DNA from 2 places in the Pararhodospirillum photometricum DSM 122 genome. Region 2 is predicted to be linked to the other one. Evidence: predicted binding sites of a transcription regulator. Region 2 holds the regulator's gene; the other holds the start of a gene.
The links. The regulator HrcA, encoded in region 2, represses chaperone genes, less so after heat shock. The targets are predictions, from matches to a motif close to GTTAGCACTCNCCNNNGGNGAGTGCTAAC.
Positions count from the first base shown of each region.

Region 1 (8,219 bases), 1.7 Mb from region 2:
ATTCACTGACCACGTTGACCCGGTCCATGAACACGGCCTTAACGGCCTCTTGCCAGGACCACAGGGACAGCGGCAGATAACTGAGCGGCTGAAAGTCCGCGTTCAGCACCAACGCCGGGCAGGCATCCATCTTTGACATCCGCAAGGCCACCATCCTTTCCCAGGCATGGTTTTCCGTCGCTCGGGCATGGTACCTTGTACTGACTCTGGTGAAAAGCGGGGATGACAGTTTTGTCAAGAACGTGGTGCGATTTTTGGATCCGTTTTCGTTCGCTTCCGAGATGAGTGTGGGTGTGATCAGCCGCTTTGCCCCCAGCCCGACCGGTCTCTTGCACCTTGGGCACGCCTATTCCGCCCTTCTCGCGCACGAGCTTGCCCAACGCGCGCAGGGGCGGTTTCTGCTGCGCCTGGAAGACATCGACTCCAGCCGCTGCCGTCCCGCTTTTGTCCAGGCGATTTTCGAGGATTTGGCGTGGCTTGGCCTGCGCTGGGAGGAGCCGCCTTGGATCCAGTCCCGGCGCTTTGCTGTCTACCGGGCCGCGCTTGATCGGCTGGACGCGATGGGCTTGCTGTACCCGTGTTTTTGCACCCGCAAGGAGATTGAGGCCGAGGCGGCGCGGCGGCTGTCAGCGCCCCATGGCCCCGAGGGGCCGCCCTATCCCGGCACCTGTCGCGCCCTCTCGGCCGAGGAGCGCGCGGCCCGCCACCAAGCGGGGCAGCCGGCTTGCCTGCGTCTGGATGTCGCGGCGGCGTTGGCGCGCACCGGCCCCCTGACGTGGCACGACGCCACGGCCGGCGAGGTCGAGGCGACGCCCCTGCTGTTTGGCGACGTGGTGCTCGCCCGCAAGGATACCCCCACTAGCTACCATCTGGCCGTGACCGTGGACGATGCCGCCCAGGGCGTCACCGACGTGGTGCGCGGCCGCGATCTGTTCGAGGCGACCCACGTGCATCGGCTGCTCCAGGCCCTGCTCGGCCTGCCAACGCCGCGCTATCATCACCATGCCCTGCTGGTCGGCCCGGATGGCAAGCGCTACGCCAAGCGTGACCAGTCTTTGACTTTGGCAGCGTTGCGGGCGGCGGGGGAGAGGGCGGAGGATATTTGGCGGCGGGTGGGCGTGGGACCGGGCGAGCAGGAGAAAAGGAAGGCTGGGGAGGCGGGCCTCCCCAGACCCCTCGGTCCCTGAGGCTTACTCGGGGGCGGGCTCGTCGCCCGGTGGGTCCTCGGCATCGTGCACCGGGACGCCGGGCAGGAGTTTGGCGGTGCGGATCGCTAAAGCCGATTTGACATGCGCCACGTTGGGGGCCGGGGTCAGGCGGGAGGTGAGGAAGCGCTGATAGTCGTCCCAGTCCTGGGCCACGATCTTCAGCAAAAAGTCGGTCTCGCCGGCCAGCATATGGCACTCGCGCACCTCAGGCCAGCCGCCGACCAAGGTCTCAAAGGCCTTGAGGTCCGACTCGGCTTGGCTGTTAAGCCCCACCTGTGCAAACACCGTGACGTGAAAGCCCAGGGCGTTCACATCCAGATCGGCGTGGTAGCCCTTGATAAACCCGGCTTCTTCCAAGGCGCGTACCCGGCGGCAGGCAGGGCGGGGCCGAAATGCCAGCCCGGCGCGCCAGTTCGACGTTGGTCATGCGCCCGTCGTTTTGAAGATCGGCTAGGATCCTGCGGTCGATGCGGTCCAGCTTAACCCGCTGCGTCGCCATCACCCCTCCCGATGGACGTTCCGACGGACGGCGAGCCCCAAGGGCCGCCGAGACGAAAGGAAATTACACATAATGGGGGCGAGAACGCAACGCAAGCCTGGACCATGCTGTCTTGTTTCGGTCGCCCCCAATAACGCGAGGCCGCCCCCGTTACCGGGAGCGGCCCCTGATCCTTGCAGATCGGCGTCACGCGACACCCCGAAGACGGGGCGGGCTTGGTCTTAGAAGCCCATGTCGCCCATGCCGCCCATGCCACCGCCGACCGGAGCAGCGTCCTTCTTCTCCGGAATGTCGGCGATCATCGCTTCGGTGGTGATCAGCAGGCCGGCCACGGAAGCGGCGTCCTGCAGGGCAGCGCGCACGACCTTGGTCGGGTCGATCACGCCGGCCTTCACCAGATCCTCGTACACGCCAGTCTGGGCGTTGAAGCCGAAGTTGCTGTCGGAGTTCTCCAGCAGCTTGCCGGCAACCACGGCACCATCAACACCGGCGTTCTCGGCGATCTGACGCACCGGCGACTGGAGAGCGCGGCGGATGATCTCGATGCCGACATCCTGGTCGGAGTTGGCGCCCTTCAGGGACGCCAGGGCGCGGGTGGCATACAGCAGAGCCACGCCACCACCGGCAACCACGCCTTCTTCCACCGCAGCGCGGGTGGCGTGCATGGCGTCGTCCACGCGGTCCTTCTTCTCCTTCACCTCGACCTCGGTGGCGCCGCCAACCTTGATCACGGCCACGCCGCCCGCCAGCTTCGCCAGACGCTCCTGGAGCTTCTCGCGGTCGTAGTCGCTGGAGGTCTCTTCGATCTGAGCGCGGATCTGGGTGCAACGGGCCTCGATGTCGGCCTTGTCGCCAGCGCCATCAACGATGGTGGTGTCATCCTTCGTCAGGGACACGCGCTTGGCGGTGCCCAGCATGTCGATGGTGACGCTCTCCAGCTTGATGCCCAGGTCTTCGCTGATGACCTGGCCACCGGTCAGGATGGCGATGTCTTCCAGCATGGCCTTGCGGCGATCGCCGAAGCCCGGCGCCTTGACGGCCGCGACCTTCAGGCCACCGCGCAGCTTGTTGACCACCAAGGTGGCCAGGGCTTCGCCCTCGATGTCCTCGGCGATGATCAGCAGCGGACGACCGGACTGAACGACGGTCTCCAGAACCGGCAGCAGCGGCTGCAGGCCAGAGAGCTTCTTCTCGTGGAGCAGGATGTAGGGATTATCCAGCTCGGCGATCATCTTCTCGGCGTTGGTGATGAAGTACGGCGACAGGTAGCCGCGGTCGAACTGCATCCCCTCGACGACGTCCAGCTCGGTCTCCAGGCCCTTGGCCTCTTCAACCGTGATGACGCCCTCGTTGCCAACCTTTTCCATGGCGGTGGCAATGATCTTGCCCACCTCGGTGTCGCCGTTGGCGGAAATGGTGCCAACCTGGGCCACTTCGTCCGAGGTCTTGATCTTCTTGGAGCGGGACTGAACGTCGGCCACCACAGCGGCCACGGCCAGATCAATACCGCGCTTCAGATCCATCGGGTTCATGCCGGCGGCCACCGACTTCACGCCCTCGCGGACGATCGCCTGGGCCAGCACGGTGGCGGTGGTGGTGCCATCGCCAGCGATATCAGCGGTCTTGGAGGCGACCTCCTTAACCATCTGGGCGCCCATGTTCTCGAACTTGTCCTGAAGGACAATTTCCTTGGCCACGGACACGCCGTCCTTCGTGATGCGCGGCGCGCCGAAGGACTTCTCAATCACAACATTGCGGCCCTTGGGACCCAGCGTCACCTTAACAGCGTGCGCCAGAATGTCCACACCGCGCAGCATACGCTCACGGGCGTCGGCAGAGAACTTGACGTCTTTGGCAGACATATCGGTTTTTCCCTTATCTCATCAGTCAGTCGGACAGGTCTTCGGAAACGTCGGTTCTCGCGCGGCCTTAGCCGACGATGCCCATAATGTCCGATTCCTTCATGATGAGGTACTCGACCCCATTCAGCTTCACTTCAGTGCCGGACCACTTGCCGAACAGAATGCGGTCACCCGGCTTGACATCCAGCGCAACCAGCTTGCCGTCGTCGCCACGCACTCCGGAGCCAACCGCGATCACCTCGCCCTCCTGGGGCTTTTCCTTGGCGGTGTCGGGGATGATGATGCCACCAGCGGTCTTTTCCTCGCTCTCCAGACGCTTGATGAGAACGCGGTCATGCAGCGGGCGGAAGTTCATGTATAGGCCTCCGTGAATTCCCCCTTGCGGGGCTTTGGGACCCGAGGCGAGAGCCTGTTGTTAGCACTCCCCCTCGGTGAGTGCTACATAGCGCGCCCTCCCCCTTTTTGTCAAGCGCACCCCACCCGTTCCGCCCCCGTTGGCTGTTTTTTTTCCACAGCCCTCGCGCATTGGACGGGGGTGCTTCGCTTCGGCGACGCGGGGCTGCCGACCCGGGCCCCGCCTGGGGCGATGCCCCAGACCCCTTTTTCTTCTGTTCATGGCCCTCCCCTCCCCCTCCTTTTGAAAAGCGTGCTTTTCAAAAGGAGGGGGAGGGGAGGGCCAATTAATAAAAGAAAGCGGAGGTCTGGAGGCGTCAGCCTCCAGGTGGGGTCCGGGGCGACAGCCCCGTGTTCCCGAAGCGAAACACCCCCTTCAAAGCCCGAACAGCGGCTGAAGCAGGCGCGGCAGGGCTTGGGTGAAGCGCAGGGGGGCGCCGGTGACGACGAGGCAGAGGCAGGGCTCGTTGCCGACCACGGGGCGGTGGGTGACGTTTTCGTCAAGCTCGGCGACGTCACCTTGGGTGTAGGTCCCGGTTTCGTCGGCGAAGCCGCCTTGCAGAACAATGGTGTATTCGTTGCCGCCGTGCCCATGCTCGGGCAGAGGGGTGCGGGGATCGACGGCGAGCAGGCGGGCGCTGGTGCCGTCGGCTTGGCGGCCGATCAGGGGGAGGTGGCGGATGCCGGGCCCCATCCGCCGCCAGGGCAGACGCCCCTTGACCAAGGCCGGCAAAAAAGGCCCGCACGGGCGCCGGCAGCAAGGCGGCCTCGCCCACGGGGGCCACGGCGGCCTGGATCACCGTCGGCGCGACCGGTTGGTCAAGCCGCGCCAGCACCGCGTCCAAGGCGTCCTCCGCCAAGGCCACAGGCTCCAGGCTCTCCACCAGCGCGCCGCCCAAAGCCTCCATGTCCGTCACCGCCGAGCGGCAGTTGGTGCAAAAGGTGATGTGGGTCGCGACCAGCAGGGAGGGGGCCTGTGTCAAGGTCCCAGCGGCGTAGGCGGTCAGCAAGACACTGCTCGGGTGATGCTTCATGATCAGCCGCGGCGCGTCGGCCCCAAAGAGAGACTCGGTCATGACGGATCGTCTCCTACGTGGCCGCGGACCTTGGCAAAGGCCAGCCGCAACCGGGATTTCACGGTTCCCAGCGGAATTCCCAACTTTTCCGCCACATCGGCGTGAGTCAGGTCCTCAAAAAAGGCAAGGCGCACCACTTCGGCCTGCTCGGCGGGCAAATGGCCCAGGGCCACGCGCACGCGGTTCTCGCGCCGCTGCGTCTCCAAGGCGTGGTCGGCCGCCACCGGCGCCTCGGGCACCAACACTGGGTCCTCAGGATCCAGGTCGGGTCGCTGTTCCCTACGCAACAGATCAATGCGCAGATTTCTCGCGATGGTGAAAATCCACGTGCTGGCCCCGGCCTTCGTCGCGTCATAGCGATCCGCCTTGCGCCACACCGACAGCAAGGTCTCCTGAGCCAGCTCTTCCGCCACCGCATCGGGAGCCCCCAGCCGGCGCAGATAGGCTTTCACCCGGGGGGCGAAATAGCGAAACAACTCGGCAAACGCCGTGCGGTCGCGATCACGGGCGATGGCCTCGATCAAGGCCGCGTGATCCTGGGCGGGAAGGACCAAACTGGTCATGCGCCCCCTCCCCCGTTCAAGGAAACCAACACGCCTTACCTCTCTGTAAACCATGGCTCCCCTGGTGGCCCCCAGGGCGCCCTTGCGATACTCTCATGATCCGCCATGGGGATCGACCGTGCAACAGAGGAGCGCGACCGCGTCATGACCTCTTCCGCCCCACTCAACATCGCCGTCATCGGTTCGGGTATCGCCGGAATGGCCGCCGCTTGGCTGCTGGCCAAACGCCATACCGTTACCGTTTTAGAAAAGGACTTCCGCCCCGGAGGGCATACCAACACCGTGGAAGCGCCCTTGGGCAAAGGGGCGCGCGTGCCGGTTGATGCCGGATTTATTCTTTATAATGAAAGTAATTATCGAAATCTCTCGGCCCTGTTCGCCCACCTCGGCGTCCCCACCCAAGCCGCCGACCTGTCGTTCTCAGTGTCCATCGACGACGGCCGAGTCGAATACGCCCGCAACAACGGTCTCGTCGGCCTCCTGGCCCAGCCAACCAATCTGGTCAAGCCCCGCTTCTGGTCCATGCTGCGCGGCTGGCTCCGCTTTTACCGCGAAGCCCCCGCCTTCCTCAAGGATCCCCAGGCCGATACCCTCACCCTGGCCCAGTACCTCCTCTTGCAAAACTATCCCCCCGCCCTCGTCGAAGACCACCTGCTGCCGCTCGGCGCCGCCGTCTGGTCGTGCCCGCCCCAGGACATGGAAGCCCACCCCGCCGCCGCCTTCATCCGCTTCTTCCAAAGCCACGGCCTGCTCTCGCTGCGCCCCAACCCAGGCTGGCGCACCGTCACCGGCGGCGCTCGCGAATACCTCCAGCGCCTCACCGCCCCCTACGTCACCGAGATCAAGCTCCACACCGGGGCCAAGCGCCTGATCCGCTGCGCCGGCGGCGTATTGGTCGAGGACGAGCGCGGCGGCTCCCACCTCTACGACCACGTCGTGGTCGCCACCCACGCCCCCCAGGCCCTCGCCCTGCTCGACGAGCCCACCCCCGACGAACGCCGCCTCCTCAGCCCCTTCCACACCCGCGCCAACGAAGTGTGGCTGCACCAAGACCTCGCTCTCATGCCCCACCGGGCCGAGGCCTGGGCCGCGTGGAATGCCCTGGTTCAACGCCAGCGCTCGGTGGAGTGGACCGCCTCCGTCACCACCTGGCTCAACCACCTGCACGGCTTCGACCGCTCCCACCCCCTGTTCCTCAGCCTCAATCCCCCCTTGCGCCCCGACGCCGAGGGCGTTCTCGGCCGGATGGTCTACCACCACCCCCTGATTACCCTCGACACCCTCGCCGCCCGCAAGGAACTGTGGAAGCTCCAGGGCCAAGGCAACATCTGGTACTGCGGCGCTTGGTGCGGCGACGGCTTCCACGAAGACGGCCTCCAAGCCGCCCTTTGGGTCGCCGAACGCCTCGGCCACCACCGCCGCCCCTGGTCCCTCCCAGAGCCCAGCGATCGCCTCACGGGGTGGCCTGAGAGTTTGCCGTAGAGGTAAGGGAGGGGGAGGAAAGGGAAGGGGGAAAAGGAAAGGGTGGGGGACGGTCGTCCCCCACGCCCCCTGTTCATTTTGTCGGCTGCATTGTGGTTCAGACGCCCCAAGGTGTGTTTCGTCAAACTTAGAAGTTATAAAAATACCAGTACATTAATCGACGATTTCGGTGGCAGGGGCGGCGGCAAAAAGGCGCGCACGATTTTCACCCACACCAGGGGGCTCGACGAAGCGGCCTCGCCGAGGGTTTGGGGGGAGTCTGCCATCCCCCCTTATGCGGCTGGATCGTTATTTAAGCCATGATGACTTGGCTTAAATAGGGAAGGAGCTAAGGTAAGCGCCCTTAATTAACGGGCGATACCCTCTGAGGGGATGACCACGGGAGGGATGAGCTATCTAAACTCTAAGTAATAAGTCTACCGACTGCATTTCACGAATGGTCCTTCTCCGACACCTGGCTCTCCATAAAGGCGCTCATGGCTTTATTATATGCCAAAAAGTCGTTATTAAATCTGCTTCAATGGCTCAATCTTTTTTTCATTCTGTAGCAATTGTAAATATGAGAGATGAAAATCTTGGTACTTATGGATTAAGTCATTAGCCATACTTTCTTCCGAAAATAAATAGCCTATTACAACAAGAATAAGCATCTTCTTTATACAAAACAAACGAATCGTTGAATATTCGTCTAAACTTACTTCTTCCTCTGTATGAAGTATAGCTGACCTAAACCTTGATAGGCTTGCCCCAAATAATTGAAGCAATTTATTTTCGTATTCTTTCAATTCACTCCATTCTTTTTAAACTCTGTCCTGTCGTCAGGCTCTCCTTTCCTTAAAAAGGAATCAAAGCGTTTGGGGGTCGTCTTGTTCGCCCACCCGGCCAAAGCCGCCGCCGCCCGGGGTTTCAATCACCAAAGTGTCGCCGGCGTTCAGGAGGAGCCGAGTGGTCGCCGGCAGGAACTCCAACTGGCCGGTCACCCGCTCCACCCGGTTGACGCCACACAGGCCCGGTTCGCCCCCGGCCAATCCATGGGGCGGGTAGTCCCGCCGGTTGGAGACGACCGCCGCCATCATCGGCTTGCGGAAGCACAACCGACGCACGACGCCGTCGCCTCCGCGCCAGTGGCCCTCGCC
Region 1 covers NC_017059.1:643,528-651,746, reverse strand. The annotation lists gene RSPPHO_RS02800 (HNH endonuclease) at 1-139, opposite strand, end outside; gene gluQRS (tRNA glutamyl-Q(34) synthetase GluQRS) at 282-1,187, shown strand; partial or broken gene RSPPHO_RS02790 (Lrp/AsnC family transcriptional regulator) at 1,191-1,707, opposite strand; gene groL (chaperonin GroEL) at 1,929-3,569, opposite strand; gene groES (co-chaperone GroES) at 3,637-3,924, opposite strand; gene RSPPHO_RS20800 (cupin domain-containing protein) at 4,339-4,695, opposite strand; gene RSPPHO_RS02770 (sigma-70 family RNA polymerase sigma factor) at 5,035-5,601, opposite strand; gene RSPPHO_RS02765 (NAD(P)/FAD-dependent oxidoreductase) at 5,746-7,083, shown strand; gene RSPPHO_RS02760 (hydantoinase B/oxoprolinase family protein) at 7,929-8,219, opposite strand, start outside.
Region 1: a site for HrcA is predicted at 3,984-4,012, ahead of groES (co-chaperone GroES). Genes of this name have one in related genera too.

Region 2 (8,219 bases):
TTTGGGTGACGGTCGCGCCCGAACGTTGGCGCTGTGACGGCGCCCGGATCCTCCCCGTTGGCGAATGGCCGACAGCGGTGGAGATGCGGGTGACGGTGGCGTCCTGATGCCCTACGCCCCGCCTCGGATATGCGCGCGGTGCAAGAAGCTGGTGCCCCATGGGCAACGCTGCCCATGCGCACCGGCCAGGGAGCCGGATCGGCGGGAGTCCGCGAGCAAGAGGGGCTACGGGGCACAATGGCGGCGGCTCCGGGACCTGGTGTTGGCCGACGAGCCGTTGTGTCGCGAGTGCGCCAAGGTGGGGCGATGACGGTTTCCCGCTTGGGGCCGCCGCGCGACACCACCACCATGGCCGGGCGCAACAAGCGACCGTGCAAGGTGTAGCCGTCCTGGTAGACCTGGACCACGGTGCCAGAGGGCACGGTCACGTCCTCCAGTTCCTGCACCGCTTGATGCAAGTTGGGGTCAAAGGGCTCGTTGAGCGGCTGCACCCGGCGCACCTCGTGCTTGGCCAGGGCGTTTTCCAGCTCGCGGGCGGTCATTTCCACGCCCACGGCCAGGGTCCGCAGGATCTCGTGCTCCTGGCGTGCCTCTTCGGGCGCCGCCGACAGGGCCCGCGCCAGATTGTCGGCCACCCCCAGGATGCCCCGGGCAAAGTTGGTGATGGCGTACTTGGTGTTGTCTTCAATGCGCTTGTCGGCCATGCGCCGGGCGTTCTCGGCTTCGGCCAGGGCGCGCAGGTAGTCTTCCTTCAGCTTGCGGTTTTCGGCGGTCAAGGCCTCGACGCGCCGGGCCAGGTCCTCGCTGGGGTCGGCCGGCGGTTCGGCGCCGGGGGCCTCCGCGGGCGTCTGGGGCTCGGGGGCGTCGGGCGTTTCCGTGGGCTGCTGCATGGCGCTTTCCGTCTTGCGTCGTCTGTTCCAAAAAAAGACAGCCAAGGTCGATCAGCCCATCAACCGGCTGATAACCTTTGACGTGTAATCGACCAAAGGAATAATCCTTCGGTAGTTGATCCGCGTCGGACCGATGACGCCGATGGCGCCAACGATCTCCTCGCGGCTATTGAGATAAGGCGCCACGATCATTGAGCAACCCGACACGGAAAACAACGCATTCTCGGCGCCGATAAAGATTTGGACGCCCTCGGCGCTGTTGACCAGATCCAAGATGCGCAACACGTGCTCGCGGGTTTCCAAGGCGTCGAACAGGCCGCGGATCCGCTCCAGGTCCTGCAAGGCGGTGACATCGGCCAGCAAATGGCTTTGGCCGCGCACGATCAGCTCGCCCCGGCGCTCGCCGCCCGACCACGTGGCGATGCCGGCCTGGACGACGCGCGAGGCCAGTTCGTCCAGGCGGTCGCGGTGCTGGGCGAGGTCGTCTTGAATGGTGGCGCGGGCCTCGTCCAAGGTGCGGCCGGCCAGATGGGCGTTGAGATAATTGGTGGCCTCGGCCAGCGCGCTGGGCGGCAGGCCCTGGGGCACCTCCAGCACCCGGTTTTCGACGATGCCGTTGCCCGTCACCATGATCACCAGGGCGCGGCCCGGTCCCAGGGGCACAAACTCGATGTGCTTGAGCGAGGCGTCCACCTTGGGGGCCAGCACCAAGCCGGCACAGCGCGACAGGCCCGACAACACGCTGGTCGCCTCGCTCAGGGCCTCGTCCAAGCTCTTGCCAGCGGCGTTGACCTTGGTCTCGATCTGCCGGCGCTCGTCGGCGGCCAGCCCTCCCAGTTCCAGGAGACCCGAGACAAACAGGCGCAGACCCTCTTCGGTGGGCAGGCGCCCGGCCGAGGTGTGCGGGGCGTAGAGAAGGCCCATCTCCTCCAGGTCGGCCATGACGTTGCGGATGGTGGCCGGCGACAGCGAGACCGAGAGCCGACGCGACAAGGTGCGCGACCCCACGGGCTCGCCGGTTTCCACGAAGGTATCGACAATCTGGCCAAAGATTTCCCGCGATCGCTCGTCCAGGGCCGCGAGGGCGGGCCCTTGCCCCGTCGATGTCATGGGCGCATGGCTCCTTGTCGTGCAGGAAAGGGAGGAAAGAATGAGGGTAGGGGGCTGGGGCCTTGGGGTAAAGAGGGGAGTGAACCCGGTCCCAAGGGATTTCGGCCCAAGGGATTTCGGCCCAAGGGATTTCGGCCCAAGGGATTTCGGTGGGAATCGCGCGGATCTGTTCCACGCGTTCTGGACAGGCCTTGCACCGAAAGGGCCGGACCTGTATAACCCCTCGTCCCCAAGGAAATCCGGGCGGCACGGCGGTGGGCTTTTGGGTTGCCAAAGCCCCGGGCATGCCTAGCCGTCCCTCCAGACCCTGCGCGGCCCGTCGATCGGCGGTCCCAACAGGATCGGCTCCAGAGAAGGAACCTGAAATGCCCAAAATGAAGACCAAGAGCGCGGTGAAGAAGCGCTTCAGCCTCACCGGTACCGGCAAGGTCCGCGTCAAGGTCGGCTACAAGAGCCACCTGCTGTCCAACACTTCTGCTGTCGGTCGGGCTTTACATCGTGGGTGCCGGTGGTCATCGCCCAACTCGCCCGCCGCGCCCTGCTGGCCCGGGGACCCGACGCCTTGGCCGCCACCTTGGGGCGGCTGGGGCCGTTCTCCCTGGGGGCGCTCTTGGCGACCTTGGTGCTGCTGTTCGGGTTTCAGGGCGAACAGATCCTGGCCCAGCCCGCGATCATTGCCCTGCTGGCGGTGCCCATCCTCTTTCAGGTCTATCTCAACAGTGCCTTGGCGTATGGCCTTAATCGCTGGCTCGGCGTGCCGCATGCCGTGGCCGGTCCCTCTGCCCTGATCGGGGCCAGCAACTTTTTTGAACTGGCCGTGGCGACCGCCCTTGTCCTGTTCGGCTTCCAGTCTGGGGCCGCGCTTGCGACCGTCGTTGGGGTGTTGATCGAGGTTCCCGTGATGCTGTCGGTGGTGAAAATCGTCAATGCCAGCAAGTCGTGGTACGAGGCCCGAGGATGATGCCCTCCCTTGTGATGACATTCTGTCCCAGCGTGGATCCAGCGTTGCGCGCTGCCCTCGTCGCCGCCGATCTGCCGGTCGAGGATCTCGACGACGAGGGGCGCTTGTTCTTCCGATTTCACGACGACCAGGGCGTCTTGGTGGGCCATGGCGGCCTCGAATGCCACGGGGCGCTGGCCTTGGTGCGCTCGGTGGTGATCGTCCCCGGGCGGCGGGGGCACGGGCTGGGGAGTGCCTTGGTGGGCGCGCTTCTCGAGAGAGCCCACGCCCTGGGCTGCCGGGAGGCCTACTTGCTCACCACCACAGCGGTCGGGCTCGGGCAGCGGTGTGGCTTTCGTCCCCTGCCCCGCAGCGAGGCGCCCGCCGCCATCCAGGCCTCGCGCCAGAGTGCCGCCCTGTGCCCCGCCTCGGCGGTCTTGATGACCCGTTCCTTGTGACGGGCGAAAGAGCCCCTGATGTTTGCCCTATTCACCCGTCTTGCCGACCTGACCACCTATTCCTTGCTCGGGTTGGATCCCGGTAGCCGGCTGGCCGAAGCGGTTCATTTTTTTATCGAGGATACGACCAAAATCTTTGTGCTTCTGGTCGTGGTAGTTTTCGTCATGGCCCTGTTTCGCTCCGTGCTCTCGCCCGAGCGGGTGCGTCGGTCCCTGGAGGGGCGATCCCGGGGGCTGGGCTATGTTCTGGCTGTCACCCTGGGGGCGGTGACACCGTTTTGTTCCTGCTCCTCGGTGCCCCTGTTCATCGGCTTTCTTGAGGCCGGTATTCCCCTGGGGGTGACCATGGCCTTTCTCATCACCTCGCCCTTGGTCAACGAGGTGGCGGTGGTGATCCTGGCCTCGGTGGTCGGTTGGAAGCTGACCGTGGTTTATGTGGCGACCGGCTTGGGGGTCGGGCTGGCGGGCGGGATCTTGATCGATCGGCTGCACCTGGAGCGCTGGGTTGAGGGGTATGTGTGGAACATTCGCCTGGGCGCCGTCGCGATCCCGGACGGTGCCTTGGGGGGACGGGCCCGGATCCGCTCGGCCTGGGGCGAGGTCCGCGATATCGTGGGGCGGATCTGGCTTTACGTTTTGATCGGCATCGGCATCGGGGCGGCCCTGCACGGCTATGTGCCGGAGGACTTTCTGGCTCGCGTCGCCGGCCCGGCCAACCCGTTTGCGGTGCCGATCGCCGTCTTGATGGGCTTGCCCCTTTACTCCAACGCCACCGGGATCATTCCCGTGGCCGAGGCCTTGCTGGCGAAGGGGGTCCCGGTGGGCACGACGCTGGCCTTCATGATGAGTGTCGTCGCCCTGTCGTTGCCCGAGTTCATCATGCTGCGCAAAGTGCTGAAGCCGGCAATGCTGGTGTTTCTCGCGGTATTCCTCAGCCTGTCTTTTGTCGTGGTTGGGCTGTTGCTCAATGCGTTGTTCGTCTAGCCAAGGAAAGTCTTATGAAATCCATCAAGGTTCTGGGCTCGGGGTGCAAGACCTGCGTCAACACCGCCAAGCTGATCGAGGACAAAGCCCGGGCCCTCGGTGTCGCGGTCGAGATCGAAAAGGTCACCGACATGGCCGTCATCCTGGGCCATGGGGTGATGCGGACCCCGGGCGTGGTGGTGGAGGGCAAAGTCGTCCACGCTGGCGGCATGCCCTTGCCCGAGGCTGTTGAGGCATGGCTGAAGGCCTAGCCTGCGCGTTCCTCCGATCCCAGCGGCAGTTCATGGGCCAGTTTGATGGTCTCCATGGGGATTTCGGTTTTGATGCTTTGAACCCCGGGGATCCGGGTCAGGTGCTCGACCTGGAAGCGGCGGTAGGCTTCCAGGTCGGCGGCCACGATGCGCAGAAGAAAGTCGCAGTCGCCGGCCATCAGGTGGCATTCCACCACCTGCGGCAGGGCCTGGATGCACGTGATAAAGTGCTCCACGGTCTCGGCATCCTGGGCGGACAGGCAGATGCGGGCGAAAACGCTGAGGCCAATCCCCACCTTGGCCGGATCCAACACCGCAACATAGCGCGCGATCACCCCGGCTTCTTCCAGCAGGCGGACCCGGCGCAGGCAGGGCGAGGGCGACAGGCCAACGCGCTTTGCGAGTTCCACGTTTTGCAATCGGCCATCGTGTTGGAGGGCCACGAGAATCTGGCGGTCGATGTCATCCAGGAGCATGGGCCTCATCGTCTTGTCTGGTCAGGGCTTTTGGCATGATCGACCCATTTGGGGCGGATCTTCCGAAGGCTGCAACAAGATTTCAGGGCATCAGGGAAGGCCGGGGAGGCGAGCCTCCCCAGACCCCACGTTCCCGCAGGCCCTGCGCATCAAGGCAAGCCCCAGGATCGGAGGGGTCTGGGGAGGCCCGCCTCCCCAGCCTTCCTTTCGCCGCAAAATAAAAGTATTATGTATCCATTACACTTAAAACCGACAGGAGAGCCCCCATGACGCAGGCCGAGCCGCGTCCCCAAGATGGCTGGGTGGACTTGGCCCAGGGGCGGATTTTTGTCCGCTCGTGGGAGCCCGCCTTGCCGCCCACGCTCAGTCCGGTGGTCTTGTTTCACGACTCCCTGGGCTGCGTGGCCCTGTGGCGCGATTTCCCGGAGCGCCTGTGCCGGGCGACCGGGCGGCGGGTCATCGCCTATGACCGGTTGGGGTTTGGTCTTTCGGATGCCCGCACCGACCGCCTTTCCCTGGAGTTCATCGCCCAGGAGGCGGTGGCGGTGCTGCCGGACTTGCAGCGCTCCTTGGCGTTCGAGCGCTTCGTGGCCCTCGGGCACAGCGTGGGGGGCGGCATGGCGGTTCACGCGGCGGCCCAGTGGTCGCGGCACTGCGACGCCTTGATCACCGCCGCCGCCCAAACCTTCCCAGAAGGCCGAACCCTGAGCGCGATTGCCGCCGCCCGGGAGTTTTTCAGCGATCCGGCCCAGTTTCAACGGCTGGAACGCTATCATGGCGCCAAGGCGGGCTGGGTCTTGGACGCGTGGACCGAGTCCTGGCTTTCCCCGGCCTTCGCCACCTGGAGCTTGGCGCCTGTTTTGCCCCGCGTCCGGTGCCCGGCCTTGGTGCTGCATGGCAGCGAAGACGAATACGGGAGTGCTTGCCATCCCCTTTTGATTGGCGATCTCAGTGGGGGACAGGCGCGGGTGGAAATCTTGCCCGGCGTGGGTCATGTCCCGCATCGCGACCACCCGGAGCAGACCGTGGCCTTGATCACCGAGTTCTTGGCCGCGCTTCCTTGATCAGAAAGTCCAAGCCTTCCCCTCGTCCAAAGGGCATACTCGCCGTTTGAAATGGAAGGAAAGGAGGGGGCCATGGCGAGGGTTGGGCGACTTCTGGCGGTAGGCCTTCTGATTGGGGTCGCGGCCGCTTGCGGACCGATCTACGAAACGTCCTATGAATTTCGCGCCCCGCGCTCGCCCGAGGGGCGGGTGTGCACCAGCCAATGCCTCAACTGGCAACAAAACTGCACCCACTCCTGCCAGCGGGATGAAGAGCGCTGTAAAGATCGGGAAAGAGAGGACGCTCGGCGCGAGTATCGCCGCTATGTCGATGAAAAACGGCGCGCCGGTCAGAAAGTGACGAAGACGGAAAGCTCCTTTTACGACGGCTATGGCTGCGCTCGCTCCTCCTGTCGCGACGACTGCGACAGCATGTATCGCCAGTGCTTTGTCAACTGTGGTGGATCGGTGGTGCCCAACACGGTGTGTACCGCCTTTTGCGATAAAGCCGGCCCCGGCGCCTCCCCGCCGCCGATGTCCCCCGAGAGGGACCGCTTTGACGGCAAGCGCTCGTCCTCGGGCCTGTGCCACCCAGGCCGCCGGGTCGAGGTCCTGTGGGAAGGCGACTGGTATCCCGCCCGGGTCTTGGAAGAAACAGGCCCCGGTCGCTGCTACATCCACTACGAGGGCTACGGCAGCGACGACGACGAAGAAGTCTCCCCCCGCCGCATGCGCCCGGCCTCTTAACTCCCTGCTGGTGCGAAGGGGACGTGATCCCCTTCGGCCACCACGAGCCCCGCCCGGAGAGGTTCCTTCCGAGGTTCGCTTTTTTCTTCCCCAAGTTTTTCTGACGATCTCTCAGGCCTGAGCTTTTCTGGATTCTCTCCCCATGTTATAGGCAGCTTACATTTCGTTATCCGACGATGGGGGGGTGAGCCATGGCTATCGCGAACCACGCTTCCCTCAGTGATTCTAAAAACAAGAAGGTGCTCCAGCAGGAGCTAACCGCCGTTGGGCTTAAGCCCCAGGACGCAGTTCGCATTTTGCCCGACTGGTGGGAAGAGGCGATCAATCATCCTTCTGGTCTCTTTGAAGTGCGTGGGTTTGTTGCCAAGCATTTTGGTTTGGAGATCGGACCAGATGGTCGTTTGCGCCAACGCCTGATGCAGCAGGCCTGTTTCAAGACGAGGGCGGGGACTAGCATTGCCGAAATCGCTTCAGCGCGTGCGGTAGCGACCGCTGTCGCGAGGCTCGTCGCCTCGGTCACCACGCCGTTGTGGACCGGCTCCCTTCCCTCCGCCATGGCCCTTCGCACGACCGCTTGTGCCCACGGTTCCACGCCTTGGGTGGGACTGGAAGACCTATTGGACGTCTGCTGGGCGCACGGGGTCCCAGTTGCTTATATGCCGAGTTTGCCTGTTGCCAAGCCTAAGATGGACGGCATGGTCACGTTTTGCTGTGGCCGGCCCGTGATCCTTGTGACGAGGAAGATGTCCTCGCCGGCGTGGATGCTGTTTGTGCTCGCTCACGAGATGGGCCATATCGCCGAGGGGCACCTTGACTTATGCGATGGCGGTTCTCTCGTCGATGAAAAGGTATCCGAGGACGACGGCGCCGATGAGCAAGAGAAGGCAGCCAACGCCTACGCCCTCACCGTTTTGACTGGTGGGCAGAATCCGAGCATCCGTCTCACACGTTTGGTGGATGCCGCCAGTCTCGCTGCGTCTGCGCTCGCATACGGCCGTGACAAAGGCATTGATCCTGGCCATGTCATTTTGAACGCGGTGAAGAACACGAAGATCAACGGTAAGGAGCCATGGCCGCTGGGGAGTGCCGCATTGAAGTATATTGGCGAGGACACCCCCACAGAGATGGTCTGCCGTGAGGCCCTTCGGCGCAATATTGACGTCGATGCCCTGTCCGACGATAGTTTAGAGTTTTTGGAGCGTATTGGTCTGTTGTGACGGCAGGGGGCGATGCGCGATCTGCACGCGTTTTTTGATAAGGACGTCTTTATAAAACTGGCGTGCTGCAACCTCTGGGACGAAGCTCTTGGCGCTCTCGGTG
Region 2 covers NC_017059.1:2,795,596-2,803,814, reverse strand. The annotation lists partial or broken gene RSPPHO_RS22030 (nucleotide exchange factor GrpE) at 348-890, opposite strand; gene hrcA (heat-inducible transcriptional repressor HrcA) at 942-2,000, opposite strand; partial or broken gene RSPPHO_RS19175 (large ribosomal subunit protein bL35) at 2,366-2,503, shown strand; gene RSPPHO_RS20095 (arsenic resistance protein) at 2,503-2,961, shown strand; gene arsN2 (arsenic resistance N-acetyltransferase ArsN2) at 2,958-3,398, shown strand; gene RSPPHO_RS12565 (permease) at 3,417-4,382, shown strand; gene RSPPHO_RS12560 (thioredoxin family protein) at 4,397-4,633, shown strand; gene RSPPHO_RS12555 (Lrp/AsnC family transcriptional regulator) at 4,630-5,109, opposite strand; gene RSPPHO_RS12550 (alpha/beta fold hydrolase) at 5,376-6,173, shown strand; gene RSPPHO_RS12545 (hypothetical protein) at 6,246-6,899, shown strand; gene RSPPHO_RS17975 (M78 family metallopeptidase domain-containing protein) at 7,091-8,116, shown strand; gene RSPPHO_RS12535 (hypothetical protein) at 8,129-8,219, shown strand, end outside.